One region of the Virgibacillus ihumii genome, then DNA from elsewhere that is predicted to be linked to it. Evidence: riboswitches for the same ligand, from Rfam matches in the RefSeq annotation. Region 1 holds a riboswitch; the other holds the start of a gene.

Region 1 (11,902 bases):
TGTTTTGCCATTGTGTTTAATTTCATAGCTTCTTTCAGACATTCATCAAAATATGTATCAACATCAGCTCTAACCGCTAATGACTTAGCAACACTGTACGAATTAAGTGATATTTGGGACATCTGAAACATGAAATGGAGTAAATACTGGTCGGAAAAAAGTCTTGGTGCTTCTATATTTAAATCGTGGTTTTCTGAAAAACCGGCTGGAACCGGGTAACTTTCCCCGTCGAATATAGCCGTCATTTTCACGACATGTTCCTGGGATAATTTTAAAGCATAATCCAAAATCTCACTTGTATCAGGGTCTTCGCACGTTTTTAAAAAATATTTAAGAATACAGATGGATGCCGTGTCATTTTGATATGATGCCCAGATCTGTGATATCTCGGCAGATGTCAGTTTAACAACAGATTTGTTGGCCATGAATACGATTCCTCCAGAAAAATAGTTATGTATAGTGTCCACCCCGCAGAATAATTTATTCATTGAGTTTATCAGTCCCCGACAATAAAATCAGACACACACTGGAGGGTAACGCCAACATATAAAAAACCAAGGCGGGAAAAAATTAACTTTCTGCCGTGGTTTGCTTTGTTCTAACGTCATAAAATATAAATTATGGTAGACCTTATAAGAAAAACTTCGGCACTCGCTAAAAGACAATGCGAATGCCGAAGTTTTTCTAATGTCATGACGAATTAACTCGCTTTATCTATATTGTATTGTAGAATCCGCCGCAGTTCATGTTTTTCAGCATCATTTAACGGAATCATCGGCAGCCGAACGTCCCCGACATGGATTCCTTTCATGTTTAATGCTTCTTTCACCGGCGAAGGACTCGGCTGAGCAAATAAAGCCTTCATAACCGGAAGCAAAGTTCGGTGGATGGCAGCCGCCTCCTGAACATTTCCGTTGTTAAAGTTTTGAACCATTCGTTGTATTTCATTGCCGATAATATGCGACGAAACGGAAATAACGCCGGCACCGCCAATCGAAAGAACCGGCAAGGCGAATCCATCATCACCACTGTACAATGTAAAATCATTGGGGGTTTGACTGATAATTTCTGCCATGGCATCCAAGTTACCGCCAGCTTCTTTTATCGAAACGATATTGTCAATCGCTGATAGACGAACAATCGTCTCAACAGACATATTGACAACACTTCGTCCCGGTATGTTATAAAGCATAACAGGTAAAGATGCGGCATCTGCTATTGCCTTAAAGTGCTGAAACAGCCCTTCCTGCGATGGTTTATTATAGTACGGTGTTACAAGCATAATACCATCAACACCTATTTGTTCCACCTGCTTTGTTAAGTTTATGGAAGCTTTTGTATTATTGGATCCGGTTCCGGCAATAATCGGAATTCTTCCATCTGCAGCTTCCACAACACATCTGAATAAGTCCAGCTTTTCCTCTGTCGTTAATGTTGGACTTTCTCCAGTAGTACCGGCTACAACTAATCCATCTGAACCGTTAGTAATTAAATAATTGACTAATGATCTTGCCGCGTTAAAATCAACCTCTCCATTTTGATCAAATGGGGTAACCATTGCTGTTAAAACTTGGCCAAAATTCATCACTTCACATCCTTCTCATAATTTTTAAATGAAAGATGGTCAGGGCCTAAATGTAAACGCAAAAAAGCAACAACGAGGGCATCGCTGCTGCAGTAGAAACAAATAGTATGAAAAAGTGTTTCCGCGCATGATAGCCCACCACATAGTCTCCTACATGACAGTCCTGCATTTATTCAATACAGTCCCAGCTTCAAGAATATGAGTTACTTTCAGCTTCGGCAAATTCCCCTTTCCACAATCATCCCCGGACCTCATCATCCTCTTATTGTGTACTGATGGTCTTTGCATCCTCTATCCTCACTTCAATAATATTGAGGTAAGAAATTATTTTATTAAACTTACTATAACAGATAACCTGCCGCGTTACAAGACAAAAAGCCCCCAGTCGGAAAAATGGTTCCTGACAAAGCTTTGTAAATACTGATTATTCCTGCAAGGCAGTCCATTCTTCCATTAACTGTTCAATTTCCTGCTTCAGTTCACCGGATTGTTTGGTCAGTTCCATTGCTTTTTCATGGTCCTGAAAATTTTCGGGTTCGGTCATTTTTTGTTCCACTTCTGCCAATTCGCCTTCCAGCTTTTCAATAGCATTTTCCAGGCTAGCGATCTGCCGTTTTCGTTTCCGCTCCTCACTGCGGATGGCTTTTTCCTCTTTAATGTTTGCCTTCCGATCATCCTGCTTATGAATAAGCATTTCTTCCTCGCGAAGTCGCGTTAGTTCCTGTTCTTCCTGCTTCTTCTCAACATAATAGTCATAATCGCCTAAATAAACCGTGGATCCATCCTGCTGCATTTCCACAACCTGATCGGTGATTTTATTGATGAAATAACGGTCATGGGAAACAAAGATAATCGTCCCGGGGAAATCCATCAGCGCAGCTTCAAGTACTTCCTTACTATCAATGTCCAGGTGGTTGGTTGGTTCATCCAAGACGAGAAGATTTGCCTTTTGCATCATTAACTTGGCCAGTGATAGCCGTGCTTTTTCACCACCGCTTAAGGCCGGGATATTTTTTAGGACGTCATCACCGCTGAATAAAAAGTTGCCCAGAACAGTGCGGATATCTTTTTCATCAACCATCGGATGCTCGTCCCAAAGTTCATGCAGGATCGTTTTATTGGATGATAATGTCTGTTGTTCCTGGTCGTAATAGCCGATTTCCACATTGGTGCCGATTTGAATCGTGCCTGCTGAAGGTTCAAGTGTTCCCAGGATCGCTTTAAGCAGGGTTGTTTTTCCGACTCCGTTTGGACCAACCAGGGCGATTCGTTCGCCTCGATTGACATGGAACGTAACATCGGAAAAAACCCGATCTTTGTCATAACGGAATCCCAAATGGTCAATTTTCAACACATCATTCCCGCTGCGCCTACTGACTTGAAAGGAAAACGATGCGGATGATTCATCGCCTTTTGGCTTATCGAGTTTTTCCATTTTCTCCAGCTGTTTTCGCCTGCTTTGTGCACGCTTGGTTGTAGATGCCCGGACAATATTTTTCTGGATAAAATCTTCCATTTTTTTTATTTCAGTTTGCTGTTTCTCGTATTCTTTCATCTCTTTTTCAAAGTCAGCTGCTTTTTGCTCCAGAAATTTGCTGTAGCTGCCAATATATTTTTTGGCTTTATGCCGGGAAATTTCATAAACAATCGATGCTGTCTTATCAAGGAAATACCGGTCGTGCGAAACGATTGCGACAGCACCGGGGTAACCCGCTAGATAGTTTTCTAACCATGTCAGTGTATCAATATCCAGGTGGTTTGTCGGTTCGTCCAGAATCAGCAAGTCAGGCTTTTTTAACAGCAGCTTCCCAAGCGCAAGCCTGGTTTTCTGTCCGCCGCTCAATTCTGTAATTGGTGTATTGTAATCATATTCGTGAAAATGAAGCCCGGTCAGTACGGCTTTAATATCTGCTTCGTAACGGTAACCGCCATCAGAATCAAACGTCTGCTGCAATTTGTCATAATCCAGCAGCAGCTGTTCATATTGTTCATCCGTATAGGCGGCAACATTCTCCATCCTTTTTTCCATGTTCCGCAGTGCCTTCTCCTGCTCTTTCAGGTGATGAAACACTTCGGCCATTTCCTCCCAAATGGATTGACCTGATTCGAGACTGGTATGCTGGGATAAATAGCCTGTCGTAAGTCCTTTTGGTTTAAAAATTTCACCTTCATCATGTGAAAGTTCATCCGCCATAATTTTCAGCAAGGTCGACTTTCCGGAACCATTCCGGCCGACAATGGCAATCCGGTCCTTTTCTTTGATTTCGAGTTTTATATTGGATAGTATGGTCTCCGCTCCGAAAGATTTCGATATATCGTTTAACTGCATGATAATCATTATGTCACCTCGTTCATCACAAGTGTACCGTACATTGAATACGAGGGGCAATATAATCGGGTTTAAAAATATAACTCGTCTGCTGTTTCTGATAAGATGGTTTAAAAAGCTACTATTATGGAGTGATCGTATGGCAGAGTTTACACATTTCAATAAACAAGGCAGGGCTAAAATGGTCGATATCAGTGAAAAGGGTGAAACAGAACGGACCGCTGTTGCTGCCTCAAGCATCATTGTCACAAAGGAAATATATGAAAAAATTAATTCCAATGATATACAAAAAGGGGATGTGCTGGCTGTTGCACAGGTAGCAGGAATAATGGCTGCCAAAAATACTTCGGACTGGATTCCGATGTGCCATCCGCTCCAGTTAAAAGGCATTGACATTTCGTTTAACTGGAACGTGGAAGATAACAGGTATGAGCTTAAAATTGAGGCTTTCGTTAAAACAAAAGGGAGCACCGGGGTGGAAATGGAGGCACTGACAGCTGCTTCGGCAACTGCTCTGACGATTTATGATATGTGCAAGGCACTTGATAAAGGCATGGTCATCGGGCAAACCTATCTGCTTTCCAAACAGGGCGGAAAATCCGGAGATTACTATAAAGAGAACTAAGTATGTGATGGAGGAACCACTATGAAAAAACTGGATCATAAATGGCTCGTTGTCATGTCCGTTTTGTTTGGTACGTTCACCGTTATTTTAAACAATAGTATGCTGAATCCAACGTTGCCGACATTGATGGATATTTTCGATGCAGATGCTGTAGCAATCAGCTGGATTCTGACCATCTTTATGGTTGCGATGGGAACGACAATGCCATTAACCGGTTATTTGGGCGACCGGTTCGGAAAAAAGAAAATTTATATTATCGGACTGATTATTTTCATGATCGGATCCATTTCCGGTGCACTGTCGTCGAATCTTGCGATGGTCATTATTTCGCGGGCAATTCAGGGAATTGCTGGCGGACTGATGATGCCGATTGCGATGGCACTGATTTTTAATGCATTTCCGAAAAATGAGCGAGGCCTTGCAGTGGGGATTTACGGCGTGGCAGCAATGGTTGCCCCGGCTATCGGGCCGACTATCGGCGGTGTGGTAATTGGTTATTTGCCATGGCCATTTCTCTTTTTGGTTAATATTCCGTTCGCCATTACGGGGATTATTATGTCTATCAAGTTTTTATCACCGACTGAAACAAACCGCAATCTGAAGTTTGATCTTGTCGGCTTTCTGCTAATTACAACCGGCATTGCTTCCATATTGTATGCGCTGGGTCGCGGATCAACATTGGATCTCCTGTTGTCGCCGACCAGCATTGGTTTGTTTGCTGCCGGGGCCATTTTGATTGTTATATTTGTCAAATATGAAGGGAAGCAGAAGCAGCCGTTATTGGATTTGTCCATCTTCCGTATTCCGACGTATTCTGTATCCATCGCGGTTACTGCTACGGCATCAATCGGGCTGTTCTCCGGTATTTTTCTACTTCCGCTGTTGATTCAGGAGGTATACGGCTTAAGCGAAATTCAGACCGGACTGTTATTTTTGCCTGCCGCACTGTTAAGCGGGGTATCGATGTCGCTTGGGGGGAAACTGCTGGATAAAAAAGGTCCCAAATACGTTGTGCCGGCTGGTCTGGTAATTTTGGGCGGATTTACATTATCACTCGGTTTCAACACATTATCCACGTCATTCTGGATAATCCTGGTTTTAAACTGTCTGCGCAGTGCCGGACTCGGAATGAGCAATATGCCGGCAACAACAGCTGGGATGAATGCCATTCCCGATCCCAAGGTCGCTCAAGGTTCAGCAATGAATAATGTTATCCGGCAGATATTTTCATCGTTCGGAATAGTCTTTTTCTCCATCTATTATGAAGTCAGGCAGGCGCAGTTGTTTTCCCTGGACATCACCAGGCAGCAGGCGACACTGCAGGCCTTGAACGAGGCTTTTCTGATTGCAGGAACATTTATATTGGTGATGGTTCCGGTGTCGTTTGTCATGAAAGGGGTAAATGAATTAAAAAAGAGCAGTGCATAATAGGCGCTGCTCTTACTTATTTTTTTTCTTTAATTTAAAGTGGATCAGTAACATTCGCAGACTAACACCGAAGTTCAGTGTTGCTGCGACTGCCAGAATGATTGTCGTGACATTCCAGACAGTGTCGCCGGAACTTCGGATGGCTACAAATGTAAACAAAAGACCCATCACAAAATAAACGAAAAACATCATTTTTGGTGTAGTCTTCATAAAAAAGCTAACCTCCAATTAAAATCATTTGCATCTGCTCATATTGCTTCATCATGTTTTCAAGCTGTTCCGGGTCAAGAAGAAACTGAACCGTAACGGAAATGGAGTTCAGCAGTATGTGTACTATTATCGGTACAATAATCCGCTTTGTCTGCACATACAGAAAAGCAAAAACAAATCCCATGGATGCATAAATCAGAATATGTTCAGGCTCTCCATGTATGATCCCAAAAATGAGCGAGGATAATAATGCAGCAATAACAAAGTTTGTCCGTTTATAAAATGCTCCAAATATGATTTTCCGGAAAATAATTTCCTCCATAATCGGGGCGATTAATGCCGGGATAACCATGAATATTGGTGCAGCCCTGGCAATGTCCATAATCGTTTCCGTATTTTCTGAACCAGGCTGGATTCCGAATGCATATGTTTCAATCATTGCCGCAATTCCCTGTGCCAGATATGCCATAAAGAGACCAGCCAGAATCCATACGGTCATCATTCCGGGTGATGAAGCATCCCTGCTTTGGGGCATTTTCATGTCCGGTTTCATCAGTAATAAAATAATGGCAAGTCCAACTATAAAGCTGATTATGGTCCAGCTGACAAGCGCTTCCTGCTCGCTGAGCGGAAAAGCGACATACATGAGCGGGATGAACAGTATCCCGGAAAATTGCATCAAAATATATGTTAAAATCACGTACCAGTATCGTTTCGTCAAAATATACGACTCCCTTTACTTCATAGGTTGCTATATGTTTATGCAGTCCGTCTTCCGGATATTAGAAAAACTGGGTCTGTCATCAGCGATTTATGGTAAAAATCCCAGCTCCGCTTACGATAAGACTTATTTAATCTGCAAGGAAAAACTCTGATAAATATTTTATCATAATTTATCTGCGCGTTATAATAGAATGGTTCAGGTGGACATACAATTAAAAATTTGTAAAATTTAAAAGCCAATACTTGCATTTTAATGCTGAATTATTTATTATAATAATTGGGTTTAGCACTCGGCATCTTAGAGTGCTAATAACGATTCAAATAAATGAGATGAACTAAGGAGGTTGTCACATGATTAAACCACTAGGAGATCGTGTTGTCATCGAGCTTGTTGAACAGGAAGAAAAAACGGCAAGCGGTATTGTACTCCCAGACTCTGCAAAGGAAAAACCACAGGAAGGTAAAGTGGTTGCAACAGGTTCCGGCAAAGTTACAGACAATGGGGAAAAGGTTGCACTTGAAGTAAAAGATGGAGACCGGATTATTTTCTCTAAATTTGCCGGGACAGAAGTGAAATATGAAGGCACAGAATACTTAATTCTTAGAGAAAATGACATCTTAGCTGTAATCGGCTAACAATGGATGTCAGATAATATTTTGAACTGATTATAAGGAGGAGACTTTCATATGGCTAAAGAAATTAAATTTAGTGAAGATGGCCGCCGCGCAATGCTTCGTGGTGTGGATACACTTGCAAATGCTGTAAAAGTAACGTTGGGACCAAAAGGCCGCAATGTTGTACTTGATAAAAAGTTCGGCTCACCACTCATCACAAATGATGGTGTGACAATTGCCAAGGAAATCGAACTGGAAGACCATTTCGAAAACATGGGTGCCCAGCTTGTATCTGAAGTGGCATCCAAAACAAATGACGTTGCAGGTGACGGTACTACAACAGCAACCGTTTTGGCACAATCCATGATTACAGAAGGATTGAAAAACGTTACATCCGGGGCTAACCCAGTAGGTATTCGCCGTGGAATCGAAAAAGCAGTTGAAGCAGCTGTAAAAGAATTGCAAACTATTTCAGAACCAATCGAAAGCAAAGAATCCATTGCACAGGTTGCATCTGTTTCCTCCGGTGACGATGAGGTAGGAAGCCTGATTTCAGAAGCAATGGAACGCGTTGGCAATGACGGTGTTATCACAATTGAAGAATCAAAAGGCTTCAACACGGAATTGGAAGTTGTTGAAGGTATGCAATTTGACCGTGGCTATGCTTCTCCATATATGGTTACTGACCAGGATAAAATGGAAGCAGAACTTGAAGATCCATACATTCTGATTACCGATAAAAAAATCAACAACATCCAGGAAGTACTGCCTGTATTGGAACAAGTTGTTCAGCAAGGCAAACCACTTCTTCTAATCGCTGAAGATGTTGAAGGCGAAGCGCTTGCAACACTTGTACTGAACAAACTGCGTGGAACATTTAACGCAGTAACCGTTAAAGCACCTGGATTTGGTGATCGTCGTAAAGCAATGCTGGAAGATATCGCTGTATTGACCGGTGCAGAAGTAATCACGGAAGATCTTGGACTGGATCTGAAGAGCGCTACAATGGAACAACTTGGCCGCGCAAACAAAGTAGTTGTTACAAAAGATAACACTACAATCGTCGAAGGTTCAGGCAACCCTGAAGCAATTTCTCAGCGCGTAACGCAAATCCGTTCCCAAGCTGAAGAAACAACTTCTGAATTTGATAAAGAAAAACTGCAGGAGCGTCTTGCTAAACTGGCAGGCGGCGTAGCAGTCATCAAAGTTGGTGCTGCAACTGAAACAGAATTAAAAGAGCGCAAACTACGCATTGAAGACGCACTGAACTCAACTCGTGCTGCAGTTGAAGAAGGTATCGTTTCCGGTGGTGGTACGGCATTTGTTAACGTACTAAACAAAATCGGTGAATTGAAACTTGACGGTGACGAATCCACAGGTGCAGCAATCGTGCTTCGCGCATTGGAAGAGCCGGTACGTCAAATCGCTCACAACGCTGGTCTTGAAGGTTCCATCATTGTTGAACGTCTGAAAGGCGAAAAAGTCGGTGTTGGTTTCAACGCTGCAGCAGGCGAATTTGAAAACATGGTTAAAGCAGGTATCATTGACCCAACAAAAGTTACCCGCTATGCCCTGCAAAACGCAGCATCTGTAGCAGCAATGTTCCTGACTACAGAAGCAGTCGTAGCAGACCTTCCTGAAGAAGAAGGCGGCGCTGCAGGCGGCGGCATGCCAGACATGGGTGGCATGGGCGGAATGGGCGGCATGATGTAAGCATGCTCTCATGCCTGTGATGACAGGATTTTGCATCTACGCAAAACTTAAAATGTTACAAGTAAGTAGAATGTAGTTTTAAATTTAATAGAGAAAGACGTTTTCGTAAAAGTGTTTCATTTTTGCGGAAGCGTCTTTTTTAGTGACATGTTTATTTGAGAATTGGGCCAGATTGTTGCAAAAGACCGGCGTAGATTATCTGATTTTTATATTAAGGTTTTTAACTGTAAGCCTGTATTGCCCGAAAGAGACCTTTCAGGTAAATGGTAGAAAGGGATACTAATATAGATTCAATATTATCCCGAAAATCCTGGGAAGCAGCAATCAAATATTAGTTCTTAAGGTTTGGACATGAAAAGCCCCCTTCGTATATTGAAGGATGGGGGCTTAATTTTGCTATTGTGTTGGGTTTGTCAAATAAAGTGTGTAAGTCATAACTTACTCAAGATATTTTAAGACCCTGTCTTTGAAATGATCATGTACAAGAAGCTGGTTCATAACCATAGCCCAGTTCCGGAGATGTCCGCCATCCCATTTGTCTTCCAGTTCCCGAATTCGTAAAAACAATAGTTTTAACAGGGCATTCTCGTTGGGGAATGCTCCTTTTTTCGTTACTTTTCGAAAGCTGGAGTGGATACTTTCTACGGCGTTTGTAGTATACATGACTTTGCGTATGGCACTTCCATAATCATAAAGCTGTTCAACATGATTAAAATTTCGTATCCAAACATCAATCGCCCCCGGATAGGCAGCCCATTGTTGTTTAAAGGATTCAAAGGCACTGTGACAAGCTTTTAAACTTGGTGCACCATATACCTTTCTTAATGCTTGAGTAAATGGCTTATAATCCTTGCTTGGAACGTATTTTACAGAATTACGTATCAGGTGAACCATGCAGCGTTGAACGACAACGTTTGGAAAAATGGCTTGTGCTCCTTCCTCCAATCCACTGACACCATCCATGGAAATAAAGAAAATGTCCTCCACTCCTCTGGCTTTGATTTCATCAAAAATCTGCATCCACTTATGCTTGCTTTCTGTTTCATTTAGCCATAGCCCAAGTATTTCTTTTGTTCCCTCCATGGTGTAGCCAAGAATCGTATAGACGGCATATTTCTTTGTCTCATATTGGTTCCGGATAGTCGTATACATGCAGTCCACAAATACGAAAGCATAACAGTTACTTAAAGGCCTCGCCTGCCATTCTTCCAAATCAGGTAATACACTGTCTGTAATGTCCGAAACCATGTCATGGGAAACCGAAAAACCATAGATATCTTCCACCGTGGAGGAGATATCACGTTGGGACATTCCACGGGCATACATGGCTATCACCTTGCTTTCAATAGCCGAAACATCCTTTTTCCGTTTAGGGATAAGTTTTGGATTAAATGACCCGTCACGATCCCGAGGGACTTGAATATCCAATGCACCTGAACTGGTATGAATGTTTTTCTTACCATATCCATTCCGCCTGTTCTCTGTGTCCTTTTCGGCTTTATCATTCGATTCATACCCCAAATGATGATTCATCTCTCCCTTTAACATAGATTCAAACATGGGTCCAAATATATCTTTTAGGGCGTCCTGCATATCTTCAACGGACTTTGGCTGGTATTCTTCAATAATCTTGTTCGCTAATTCTTCGGAGTAAGGATTTCTTTTCGGCTTTGCCATAAAAATCACTCCTCTAGTCTAGTAATTCTATTTTACCAAATAAAAAAACTGTGTGAGTAAGAACCGTACGCATTCCTACTTACACAGTTAATATTACACTCCCATTGTGTTATTTATTTTTCTTCCTATTTCTTTCTGATTTGATATCTACGTCTGTTCCAAATTCAGTCTGTAGGTTTTTCTCTGTTTGTTTTCGTCTCTTTTTCTCTCGGATCTTCTCTAATTTCTTTTCCAGTCTTTTTTCTTCAACGTTTTCTTCGCCTAACACCTTTAACATAGATAAACTCATGAAAAGCAAGATGACCGTTAATGGTAGCGCACTCACAATGATAGCTGTTTGCAGTCCGCTCAAACCACCTCTTCCCATTAAAATTAGAGCAGATGCAGCCAGGAAGGCTCCCCAGCTTATTTTGACGAAATTGGGGGGATGTAGACTGCCGTTTGTTGTTTGCATGCCCAACACGAAGGTAGCGGAATCAGCTGATGTGATAAAAAATGTTGAGATCAGGAACAAGGAAATAGCGGATAAAATATTGCTCCATGGCATCTGATTAAAAGTTGCAAATAACGCGGTTTCCAGACTTTTATCCGCAATATTTGTCCCACTGTACAAATCAAAATAAATAGCCGTGCCACCGAAAACACCAAACCAAAGAATACAGACAGCAGTCGGCACAAGCATCACGACAACAATAAACTCTCGAATCGTTCGTCCTTTTGATATACGGGCAATAAAGGTCCCGACAAACGGAGCCCAAGCAATCCACCAGGCAAAGAAGAAGATTGTCCAATTTTGGACCCATGATGCATTTTCCGGATTAAATGGGGGCATTCGAAAGGACATTATCGGTAAATTTTGCAGATATCCTCCAATCGTTGTCATCAATATACTAATGACAAATTGTATCGGCCCAAGTATTAGGAAGAGAATGAACAACACTACCGCAAGCCCCATATTGATATTGCTCAAATACTTGATCCCCTTGTTAATGCCTGT
Region 2 (11,902 bases), 1.9 Mb from region 1:
ATAAACTTGGCTATGTCAGGTACACGAAAGAGCAATTAAACAATAATAGTGAACAGAACCATTCCGTAAACATAGACCGTACAAAAATGGCAAACATGATCACAAGAATTATATTGCGGAACGATGGATTTGAGGAGGTCGCAACACTTGTCACCGATCAGGAAGTTTTAATTGCATACGCAAAGAATAGTGCATTAAATGCCGAAGAAGCAGCGGACATTGCTAAAAAAACTGCAGTATCTGCCGTTCCAGGTTACTTTCATGTATATGTATCCGGAAATGAAACATTAATGGATGATATTCAAAGTCTGCACAATTCGAGTATTCAGGACAACAGTTATGATAACACCATTGACAGTATTATTCGTGAGATGAAGAAATCACCGCAAGGAAATTAAAAAACGGAACAAGCTCCGGGTAAGGAGGTGGAAATCACTGCATGAGCAACTTAAAAAAGATGATGGTGTGCTTCTTGTTTTTAGCACTTATTTTCCAAGTGCAGCAAGTTCATGCAAAAGAAAAAGATTTGTACGATGAACGTATGGCTCTTTATAAAAAAACCCAGGCAGTAACACAACTGCCATGGTATTATATTGCCGCAATCGACCAGTATGAACGTAACAGTAAAAAAAGCGATGATGAAGAACAGCTTGTATCGATATCCATACCGTCTGAGATCTGGTTTGGCATTGGAAACAGTTCACGAATCAAGGCAGAGAGCTTTATTCAGTTTTTTCAAGGACGAGGCAAGGATGGTAACGGGGACCATAAAGCAAATCCAAATAATCCCGAAGATGTGCTCTATACAATGGCAAACATAATTATGGAGTATGGTCCGGCAAAGGATGAGGTGAAAATTGCGCTTTGGAATTATTATCATCGTGATCTGACTGTCCAGACAATCATGAATACAGCAAAGGTTTTCCGTAAATTTGGGAAAATTAAACTGGAGGATCGGGATTTCCCTGTTGCCACCGAATATAATTACAGCTACAACAGCACATGGGGAGACCGCCGCGGTTTTGGGGGACTACGGATTCATGAAGGCACCGATATTTTTGCCGATTACGGAACGCCGGTTAAATCAACCACTTACGGCGTGATTGAGATGATGGGCTGGAATCTGTATGGAGGCTGGCGTATTGGCATCCGTGATATTAATAATATTTATCACTATTACGGGCATATGAGCGGGTACAGTGATGATATTGAAGTCGGGCAGGTTGTTAAACCTGGCGATGTACTTGGAAAGGTCGGTTCCACCGGCTACGGCCCTCCCGGAACTTCCGGAAAATTCCCGCCGCACCTGCATTACGGCATGTACAAAGATAACGGATACAGCGAATTTTCATTTGATCCATATCCTTATTTGAGGAAATGGGAGCGAATGGCGAAAGATTGAGGGGTGAGTGTGGCCGTCTTCTGTTTTTTGGTGCAGCCTTTCTCCCTTTTCGGATGAATCTCTCCCGTTTGTCCCGCTGACTATAGCAAAAAAGAGCCTCTACCCATTGGTAAAGGCTCTGCTTTTATTTATTTTGATTTTTTAACTGCGTTTGTAATACTTGCTGCCAGTCCTCCCCAAATGATTACCATACCAAGGACCATAACAACGATAGCTGAAGCACTCATTTAGTTAGCCTCCCCAGTTTTCTTTTTGTTAGCTTTTCCCGATGACTTCCATTTGGAAAGCGCAAGCAGAATACCTATCACAAGCGCACCGCCTGCGACAAACCAACCCCCATATAAGATAAAGGCATCAGAATAACCACCATAATTTCCTGTCGGTGTATCAAAGAGTTTCAACAAGTTATCCCGGAACAGCTGGAACATGGTGTAGCCCAAAACTATCGGGGTAATGAAGGTTAAGCTGACGTTCCACCATGCGCGAATTCGTATATCTGATATTTCATTTGCATGTTCTTTAAACGTTCCCAGTTTACGCAAGAACCATGCAATCAGGATTACCTCAACCAGACCGAGCATTGCCACGCCAAACTGATTAATAAAATAATCAGCCGCATCAAGGAAGTTCAGTCCACCCCGTGTTGCAAAAAGCAAGGAGATAATTGCCGCTGTCCCACCACCGAACAGTACAGCTTTGTTGCGTGAAATTTTAAATTTGTCAACCAAACCAGCCACATATGTTTCGGTAATCGACATTAATGATGTTAAACCGGCAAGCACCAGTGAAATGAAAAACAAAAATCCAAACAGTTCATTTAATGCAGGGAATTCGTTAATGATGGCCGGAAATACTACAAATGCCAGTCCGACACCACCTGCAACAACTTCATCGACGGCAACCCCCTGTTGTGATGCCATGAATCCCAATACTCCAAATACGCCGATACCGCAAAGCAATTCGAAACTTGAGTTACCGAACCCGACAATAAATGCATTGTTTGTTAGATCCGTTTTTCTCGGTAAATAACTGGAATATGTGATCATGATTGCGAATGCAATTGACATACTGAAGAAAATTTGCCCATATGCGGCAACCCAGACGCTTGGATCCCAGATTTGGCTGAAGTTGGGTTCAAAAAATGCATTCAGCCCTTGTACCGCGCCAGGCAATGTAACCGCCCTGATAACAATAATAAGAAAGATAATTACTAATGCAGGTATAAAAATTCTGTTAGCGATTTCAATACCTTTTTTAACACCTTTAAATAAGATTCCAAGAACAACTATCCAAACTATGATCAGTGGAATTAATACTCCTGGAACAAATCCTCCAACTTGACCGGGATCTGCAAGATTTAAATAATCATTGAATAAAAATGTTTCGGTATCATCTCCCCAGCTCAGATTGATGGAAAATATGGAATACGATATTGCCCAGGCAATAATAACCGAATAATACGTTGAAATGACAAAGGCGACTAATACAGCCCACCAGCCAATCCATTCCACTTTCTTGCCGCCCATCCGATTGTACGTCAGCGGTGCGGAACCACGATATTTGTGCCCCATGGTAAATTCCATTATCAAAATTGGAATACCGGCTGTTAATAACGCTATCAGGTACGGGATAAAAAATGCCCCGCCACCATTTTCATACGCTACTGCAGGAAAACGCCATATATTCCCCAGACCTACCGCAGAACCGGCTGCAGCCAAAACAAAACCTGCTCTCGAACCCCATTGTGAACGATTTTCCATTGTTGGACTTCCCCCTTTTTTCCTTTATTACAATCCAATGTATGTCTGATTGTAACAAGGAATGTTAGTAATCTTTATTTTTTTCAGATATTTATGTTTGTATTATAACGGTACTTTCCTCCTATGTCAAAAAATAAAGGCAATTTTCAGCATTGCGCGATATAAAAGAACCCTTTCGCCACTGGGGACAAAAGAGTCTTTTGCTTCATCTACTGTTTTGTTGTTTCCATAAAATGGATAAATAGACCTGCTGCAATAATAATAATTAATGAAGCAAGCAGAGCAATTGACACCAAACCGGTAAAACCAATTACGAGATAGCCGACAGCTGCGGAAATGGCTGCAATAATTGCATACGGCAGCTGTGTGAGCACATGGTCAATATGATTCGATCCTGCACCAGTTGATGACAGGATTGTCGTATCAGAAATCGGTGTACAATGGTCACCGAATACAGATCCGGCCAATACCGCCGCTAGTGACGGCAGCAGCATGGTCATATCGGTTATCGAGGCAACCTCTGCCGCTATCGGAAGCATAATGCCAAATGTCCCCCAGGATGTTCCAGTTGCCAATGCCATTATGCCTGCAATGGTAAAAAATAAAAATGGAAGCAGAGACGGGCTGATGGATGCATCATTAACAATACGTGATAAATATTCACCAGTCTCCAACGTCCCCATAATTGATCCGATCATCCACGCCAGTAATAGAATGTAGATTGCCGGCATCATTGTCTTAATTCCTTCAATGCTTATTTTCCAAAGTCCCGGTTTCGGTTTTGTCTGCAGCCAATGGAATACCAGCGCAGACAGAACGGAAGCAAGTCCGCCAATAAACAACGAAAGATTTACATTAGTATTGGCAAAAATGGATAATAACGTAATTTCTGTACCACTCGTCATCATGCCGGTAACAACCATTGCAGCAACAGTCGCAACAATTAAAACACCAATAGGAACAAGCAAATGGTATATTTTTCCATTGCTGTGCGGATCGAATGCATCGCCCAGGTCACCCGGCACTTGTTCCGAATCCGGATTAAGCAGCAACCCTTCTTCAACGGCCCGTTCCTCGTGTTTTCGCATCGGACCAATATCCATGCGAAAATACGCAACCATAAATACTAGCAGCAATGCGGCAAGTGCGTAAAAATTCATTGGAATCATCTTAATAAAAGTTTCCAATGGCTGAAGATCCGTGATTTCATTTGCGGCAAGTAAACCGCCGATAATCCCGATAATATAGGCACCCCAGCTGGAAACGGGAGAAATAACGGTTACCGGTGCTGAAGTGGAATCAATAAAGTACGCAAGCTTGGCCCGTGATATTTTGTGCCGGTCTGTCAGCGGCCGTGCAATTTGCCCGACAGCGAGACTGTTGAAATAATCATCGATAAATATAATTAATCCTAAAACGCCCGTCATCACCTGTGCACTGGTTCGTGTTTTCACCCGTTTAATCATCCAATCACCAAAAGCCCTGCTCCCGCCGGATGCGGTCAAAAAAGCAGTCAACATACCGAGTAACAGTAGGAATCCCAGCAGCTGAAAATTTCCGATATTCAACTGGCCGCTTGTAACAAATATCCCATAAAAAACATTCCATATTTCCGTCAATGAATAAATAATGGCAAAATCATGAATAAATAATGCCCCCACAACGATTCCGGCACCAAGTGACAGCAAAACCCGCTTCGTGAGTAATACGAGCACAAGCATAAGCAGTGCTGGAATAATTGAATAAAATGTTCCCTCCATAGTTGCTTCCTCCATTTTCGTTAATGCACTTACTGATCTATAAACCACAAAAAAGCAACGATAGAAAATAACCTACCATTGCTTCAGTATCTGTTATCCTCCATTTCGATCAGTAGTTCTCCATGCATGTAGTATCAACATGACAGTGTATCCTTTATTCAAAAACACACCAGCAATAATAGGTCTGACCACCATTATGCTTCGGCAAGTGACCCTTTCATCAATCGTCTTCGATGTCATACTCAAACTGATTACTCATGCCAGTTGCACCTCTACCTCACCGATCTGATAAGGTAATGCCTATTTAATTTCCTCACATAGTATAGCAAGTTATTCATTTTTCTTCAAGGAGTCTTTTGGAATTGATATGGATGGATTGTTGCCATCAACTCCATAAAACTCCGGCACCTGTCCCATAATAACGGTTGAATCAATTGGTATTTTCGTACTGACTTCCTCTACTTCCGATGTAAACGGAATGACCACCTGCACATCAGCCTCGACAAGTATGTAAATAGTAACCAATGAGTTGTTAATCCCAAATGGTTCCACCTCTCTGACGACATCCGTTCGCACACTTCCGGCAAGATCCAAATTAACCGGAATTTTCGGACCCAGATTGGCAAGCGCCGCATTACCTGTTATCTGGCCAAGCGGGATTTCCACAACAGTTGGATCTTTTCTTGGCAAGTCTTCAGCATTGCCGTCATATTCAATCGGTTCATTCAATGACTCCTCGTATTGGGGTTGCCTGCCTTCATTCATCGCCATAAAAAATTCTTCAACTCGGTCTGTAGTTACTCTGTTTATTTTACTGACTACATTTGTTTTCCAGCTAAGAGTGGTAACTTGCCCCTCATTATCTGTTGTGGTTTCAAATATATCATCGAAATCATAATTTTCTGCAAATTTAACAGCCGTGTTGATTCCCCTAGTTGCAAACTCCTGCGTTTTAATTATCGCTATATCCATCAGGACAGGTTTAAAACCCTGATTAATAATCCAAAAGCTGAACCAAACGGCAGCGATAAATAAAATCATAGTAATAACGATTATATTCTTTGTCCGAAGTGGAGACCGTGGTGTTCTTTTTTTGCGGAATACCATTGGCTGCTTCATCATTAAAAAAACCCCCTAAAACAACGTATGCTTGTTTACAGGGGGTTAGAATTATTTTTCAGCTGTCAGCAATGAATTCAGTCAGGAAATTTTCAGCAATGCATCTTTGCCGATCATTCCCGGCTCCCAGCCGTATTCTCTGGATGCATCGGTAATTTTCTCAAGCGGTGCATGGAGCAATTGATCAATTGTCTTCACACCAAGTGCACGGCCGGCGATAACGTTTCTATCTTTAAGCACTTCATTTAAAACATCCACATCCAGTGCTCCACACATAATATAGCCGACCTCATTGGAAATCACCAGTAAATTTGTTTTCGGAAGTTCTACAGTTATTGCCGTAAAATACATGCCATCCACTTCTAACGGATTAACGGTCATCATACGGAAAAAATGCCTCCCTCCTGCTATACATAATAGGCTATGCAGGCGAAAGGCATATTGTCACCATAATTTGTGTAATGGATGCATCAGCCAAAATGGGTACGCAACGTATCTGCAAGCAAATCACGCAGAAATTCCGGCAAATAGAACTGCTTCGTTTCCGACTTGGCTATTTCCGGAAGCAGACGGCCAAATGTGAACGTATCAGCAGTCGCTAGCTTGTACGTTTTATCCGGGTCAAGCGGACGGCCATTGCGGGTTACCTGTTCCACATATTCATGGCCGTCTTTACGGATAACTGTATCCACTTCCAGCCCGGAAAATATCATCTTGCCAATCACTTCACCACGAAAGCCGAATCCTTTCAGCTTCAGTTCAGTCAATTCCTTCGTATAGGAGGCTCGAACAACTTCAACTAGTTCGTCACCATTCAGCTCCACTGTACAAGGATTGATTGGATGGGGACAAATGTGATGAATATCCTTATACGTCACATCACCCGCCGGAAATTGATCCAGCAGCAGCCCCGCATTGAGCATAGCCACGTCCGCTTCGGTCCATGATTTCAGGGTGTCGGTCAGTTTTTGCATCATTTCTGTCTGCTGAAACCACTTTACCTCAATAGGCTGCTCCAGATGAATGACAGGATGCCCCAGGAGCTTATCGGCACGAACACTCATGTCATACAATGTTTGTTCAGTCTGCAGATCTTTTGCCTTATGGGTAATATCAGTTGTATGAGCTTCTTTTTTTATAATGGATTTAGCGGCGTAATCCCATGTTAACGTCACTTCTCCGATAAACGCACAATGCTTCCCTGCAGCAGTTATCAGCGTGTTGTTAATGACCTCCCCTGTCCGGAGCAAATGGTGTGTATGGCCGCCAATAATCAGATCAACATCTTCAAAACGACGAGCAATCTCTTGATCTTCCGTGATTCCGAGATGTGACAATAGCACGATTACATCCGTTTCTTTTTTTAGTTCAGCAATATATTTTTCCAATGTTTGAAACGGGGGTGACATGTGCCAGTCCAATAATTCATAAAACGCATTAAACGGTGCCGTCAACCCGATCATCCCGATTTTCACCCCGCCTGCTGACTGAATGTTAATCGTCGGCTTCTGCCAGAATGGTTCGTGGCCAGTCATACTGTGCAGGTTGGCGCATGTCACCTGAAATTCCGCGTCATCATATAAATGGTACAAATCATCATGAGCCAGGGTGATTCCTTCATTATTACCGATGGTCGCAAAGTCGTAGCCTGCATCATTCAGCAGCTGTACATTGGCTTTCCCCATAAATGCCTCCGCAATCGGGTGAACCCGGTCCACATGATCTCCAATATCGATCATCCAGCATGAACTGCCTTCTGATGTGCGGCGTTCCTTCTCTGCTTTAAAATACCCGACGACACGCGACCAATTTTCAAAATTGCTATGTAAATCATTTGTATAGTAGAAATGTATTTGTTCCTGCATGAAAATGCTCCTTACATAATTCCCTCAATAATTAAGCGTGCTCCAATAATAACAAGTATGAATCGCAGCGCCCATTCCAATATATTTCCTTTGATGAGCTGGTTAACCTTCGCACCGATTACCCCACCGATTAATGCCCCCGGGATAAACAGAATCGCATACTCCCAAATGACATGCCCCAGGAAAATATGGGTTCCGGCACTGATAATGCCAATAAAAAAAATCATGAACATCGATGTTGCTGTTGCGATATGAACTGGAATACCAAAAAGTAAAATTAATGCCGGTACCATGATTGACCCGCCGCCAATTCCAAATAGCCCCGAGAGAATCCCGACAATAACAGAAATGACAACCGCCTGCCATACAGATATTTTATAATGGTACGTCTGGTTATCGACTGTGAAGGTACGGACTTTAGCTGCATTGGTTAAATCTATATCCGGTCGTTTCCGTTTAATCAGAAAAAGCGTGGATAAAGCAATCATCAGGATACCAAAATACAAAGTAAATCGTTCGGTATCCACAAATTGATTCAGCCACGACCCGAAAATACCGGCCGGAACACATCCAATCAGAAACAGAAGACCCGTTTTGTAATCCACCCTCCCCTGCCTCATATAAGAAACTGTTGATGAGAGAGCGGTAAAAACCATTGTGACAAGGGAAATTCCGACAATCATCTGCGGTTCTGCCCACGAGAACACATCCGAATGTTTATATAAAAATAACAGGCTTGGAATAAGGACAATCCCGCCACCGAGCCCAATCAGGCTGCCAACAAATGCCGCCGCGACAGCTATTACAACACATAAAATATAAACCAATACAATCCCTGCCAATCCAAGTCTCTACCCTTATAGTAGCATTAATCGAAAGAGAATTGCACGATTTTAAATTGTAGTGACTCATTCTTATTTTCATGAATCGGGCAAAAAACTGCAATCGTCCATACAATTGGAGTGCCACATAAATCCATTATTTATGTGGCACTGTGTAAAGCATATTTACTTAATCATCTTTTTCACCTTGGTCATTATCATCTTTTCTTTCTGCGATTTCACTTTTTTCTTCCCTCCACCATAAAGCTTCCTCAGGATCCTCTAAAACATCCTCTATTTCATGCTGTTCCTCTACAGCAGGCGGCTGTCCTCTGAGTGATTTTCCTGAAGTTTCGACAACAAAGAATGCAACAATAATTATACCGATAACCGATGCAAACATGATATAGTATGCAGGAACCATCCTGCTCATCGTTGCACTGATTAACCATGAAACAACCAGCGGGGCAGTACCGCCAAATATTGATGTTGCCACATTATACGTAATCGCCAATGACCCGTATCGTACTTCTGTAAAAAAGAGGGAAGGCAATAACGACGGCATAACACCTTGGAAAGAGGCAAGTAAAGCGCCCAAAATTAGTAACCCCAAGAAAACCAGCCAACTATTTCCACTTCCGATTAACAGAAAGGATGGGATTGATAAAATAATCATTCCGGATATCCCGAACAAAATAATCCGCTTATTTCCAATACGGTCACTAAAATAACCTGCCATTAAGACAAATGGAATCATGATGACCATCACGACCAATATCAGCAACAATCCTTTTGTATTTCCATAGCCAAGCACAGCATTTAGATGAGAAGGCATGTAAGTCAAAATCACGTAGTAAACCGTATTGTAGAATGATACCAATCCCAAGCCAATCAGTAATGACCTGCGATGATATACGAAAATATTTTTAAGGGATGCTTTTTGTTTTTTCTCTTCCTCTTCTTCCTCACTCCTGGATTCAAAAGCCGGAGTTTCTTCCAAATTACTACGCAAATAAAACCCAATGATACCAATAGGTGCAGCTATGATGAACGGGATTCGCCATCCCCAGTCATGCATCGTTTCTGATCCCAGTACATAACTTAGAAGAGTAACAATTCCAGCACCAGTGATATAGCCTACCAACGTACCTACTTCCAGACCGCTGGATAAAAATCCACGTTTCTTATCAGCCGTTGATTCGGCAATAAATGTCATAGCACCTGAATATTCCCCACCTGCTGAAAAACCTTGAATAAGCCTTGCCACAAGCAATAATATCGGTGCAGTTATACCGATGGAAGAATAGGTTGGAATCAGCCCGATGCTTAGTGTTGCAAATGCCATGATAATTAACGTAATAGCCAGTATTCTTTTCCGTCCGATTCGGTCACCAAGCATTCCGAAAAACAATCCACCGAATGGACGGACCAAAAAGGCGACAGCAAATGTAGCAAAACTGAACACTAACTGTAATGGACCGCTGAATTCAGGGAAAAACAACGCACCTAGAATAACCGCGAGATATGAATAAATACCAAAATCAAACCATTCCATTGCGTTACCAATTGCTGTTGCGATAACTGATTTCCTTGCCAGCTTTGTGTCCACAACAGTCACATCATCTTTATGTAAGTGTTGCATATTTTTTTTACGAAATTTTTTCTTTTTATCCACCTAGTTGCTCCTCCTCGTTTTCGTCTCTTTCTTATCCTAACCGAAACCCGTGGAATTATATTTTATTTCCACAAGTTTTATTTTCCTTTCCAGAAAAAATTAAAACCTATTTTATGTGATTAACTAAATAAAATTACCTGAGTGACTGAAGCACCTCCAGTTTAAAAAATATGTATTGACTATTATAACAATCTCGTCCAGCAGCCGAAATGGTCAAATAACCTATTTTTGCGTTCATTTGTCATGAACAAAAAATCCACGAAGCATATTATGAACTTCATGGACTTCAAATCCTACAAAAAATTTGAGGCATTGCTACTGTAATTAAAGTTACCCATAAAAATAAGACCTTCACACCAAAAAACCCCTTGTCACAAATATTGCTGTGACAAGGGGGGTATTTATTAACCGATAGAACCTTCCATTTCCATCTTGATCAGCCGGTTCATTTCGACTGCGTATTCCATTGGAAGTTCTTTTGTAAATGGCTCAATGAAGCCCATGACAATCATTTCAGTCGCTTCTTCTTCGCCAAGTCCGCGACTCATCAGATAGAAGAGCTGTTCTTCTGATACTTTGGATACTTTAGCTTCGTGCTCCAGTGAAATATTGTCATTGTTGATTTCGTTGTATGGAATCGTATCTGATGTTGATTCATTATCCATAATCAGCGTATCACATTCGATATTGGAACGGGCATTGTCTGCTTTGCGTCCGAAATGGACAAGTCCGCGGTAGTTAACTTTACCGCCTTGCTTGGAAACGGATTTTGAAACAATGCTTGACGATGTGTTTGGAGCCAGGTGATACATTTTTGCACCTGCATCCTGAACCTGCCCTTTTCCGGCTATTGCGATTGACAGTGTATTTCCCCGTGCGCCTTCACCCTTCAGAAGACATGAAGGATATTTCATCGTCAATTTGGACCCAAGGTTTCCGTCGATCCATTCCATTGTTCCATTTGCATCAACAGAAGTACGTTTTGTAACCAGGTTATAAACGTTATTTGCCCAGTTTTGGATTGTAGTATAACGGCAGTACGCATCTTTATGAACAAAAATCTCAACAACTGCACTATGCAGAGAGTTTGTTGTATAAACCGGTGCAGTACAGCCTTCCACATATTGTACGGAAGAGCCTTCATCGGCAATAATCAGCGTACGTTCGAACTGCCCCATATTTTCCGAGTTAATACGAAAATATGCCTGCAGTGGTGTTGTTGATTTAACACCTTTTGGTACATAGATGAACGAACCGCCGGACCATACTGCTGAGTTCAGTGCAGCAAACTTATTGTCCGAGGAAGGAATAACTTTTCCGAAATATTCTTTGACAAGATCTTCATTTTCTTTCAGCGCTGTATCCGTATCCTTAAAGATGATACCGAGTTCTTCCAAGTCTTCCTTCAGGTTATGGTATACTACTTCAGATTCATACTGAGCTGATACACCTGCCAAATATTTTTGTTCCGCTTCCGGAATACCAAGTTTATCGAATGTC

Evidence for each region. Region 1 has a riboswitch for lysine ahead of dapA (4-hydroxy-tetrahydrodipicolinate synthase). Riboswitches for the same ligand answer to the same signal wherever they lie in the genome.
Region 2: another riboswitch for lysine. It lies ahead of HUX68_RS07085 (Na+/H+ antiporter NhaC family protein); the one in region 1 lies ahead of dapA (4-hydroxy-tetrahydrodipicolinate synthase).

Annotation. Positions count from the first base shown of each region.
Region 1 covers NZ_CACVAN010000001.1:3,278,063-3,289,964, forward strand. Annotated here, with positions in the region: gene HUX68_RS16185 (DUF3231 family protein) at 1-425, opposite strand, end outside; gene dapA (4-hydroxy-tetrahydrodipicolinate synthase) at 701-1,585, opposite strand; lysine riboswitch at 1,709-1,887, opposite strand; gene HUX68_RS16195 (ABC-F family ATP-binding cassette domain-containing protein) at 2,010-3,923, opposite strand; gene moaC (cyclic pyranopterin monophosphate synthase MoaC) at 4,054-4,539, shown strand; gene HUX68_RS16205 (MDR family MFS transporter) at 4,561-5,967, shown strand; gene HUX68_RS16210 (YdiK family protein) at 5,980-6,177, opposite strand; gene HUX68_RS16215 (CPBP family intramembrane glutamic endopeptidase) at 6,185-6,898, opposite strand; gene groES (co-chaperone GroES) at 7,252-7,536, shown strand; gene groL (chaperonin GroEL) at 7,588-9,228, shown strand; gene HUX68_RS16230 (IS256 family transposase) at 9,667-10,905, opposite strand; gene HUX68_RS16235 (BCCT family transporter) at 11,015-11,902, opposite strand, start outside.
Region 2 covers NZ_CACVAN010000001.1:1,406,828-1,418,729, forward strand. Annotated here, with positions in the region: gene HUX68_RS07065 (YhcN/YlaJ family sporulation lipoprotein) at 1-398, shown strand, start outside; gene HUX68_RS07070 (M23 family metallopeptidase) at 458-1,402, shown strand; gene HUX68_RS07075 (methionine/alanine import family NSS transporter small subunit) at 1,531-1,629, opposite strand; gene HUX68_RS07080 (sodium-dependent transporter) at 1,630-3,162, opposite strand; gene HUX68_RS07085 (Na+/H+ antiporter NhaC family protein) at 3,372-4,922, opposite strand; lysine riboswitch at 5,028-5,205, opposite strand; gene yunB (sporulation protein YunB) at 5,253-6,044, opposite strand; gene HUX68_RS07095 (YunC family protein) at 6,123-6,425, opposite strand; gene HUX68_RS07100 (bifunctional metallophosphatase/5'-nucleotidase) at 6,512-7,906, opposite strand; gene HUX68_RS07105 (sulfite exporter TauE/SafE family protein) at 7,918-8,733, opposite strand; gene HUX68_RS07110 (MFS transporter) at 8,918-10,369, opposite strand; gene sufB (Fe-S cluster assembly protein SufB) at 10,807-11,902, opposite strand, start outside.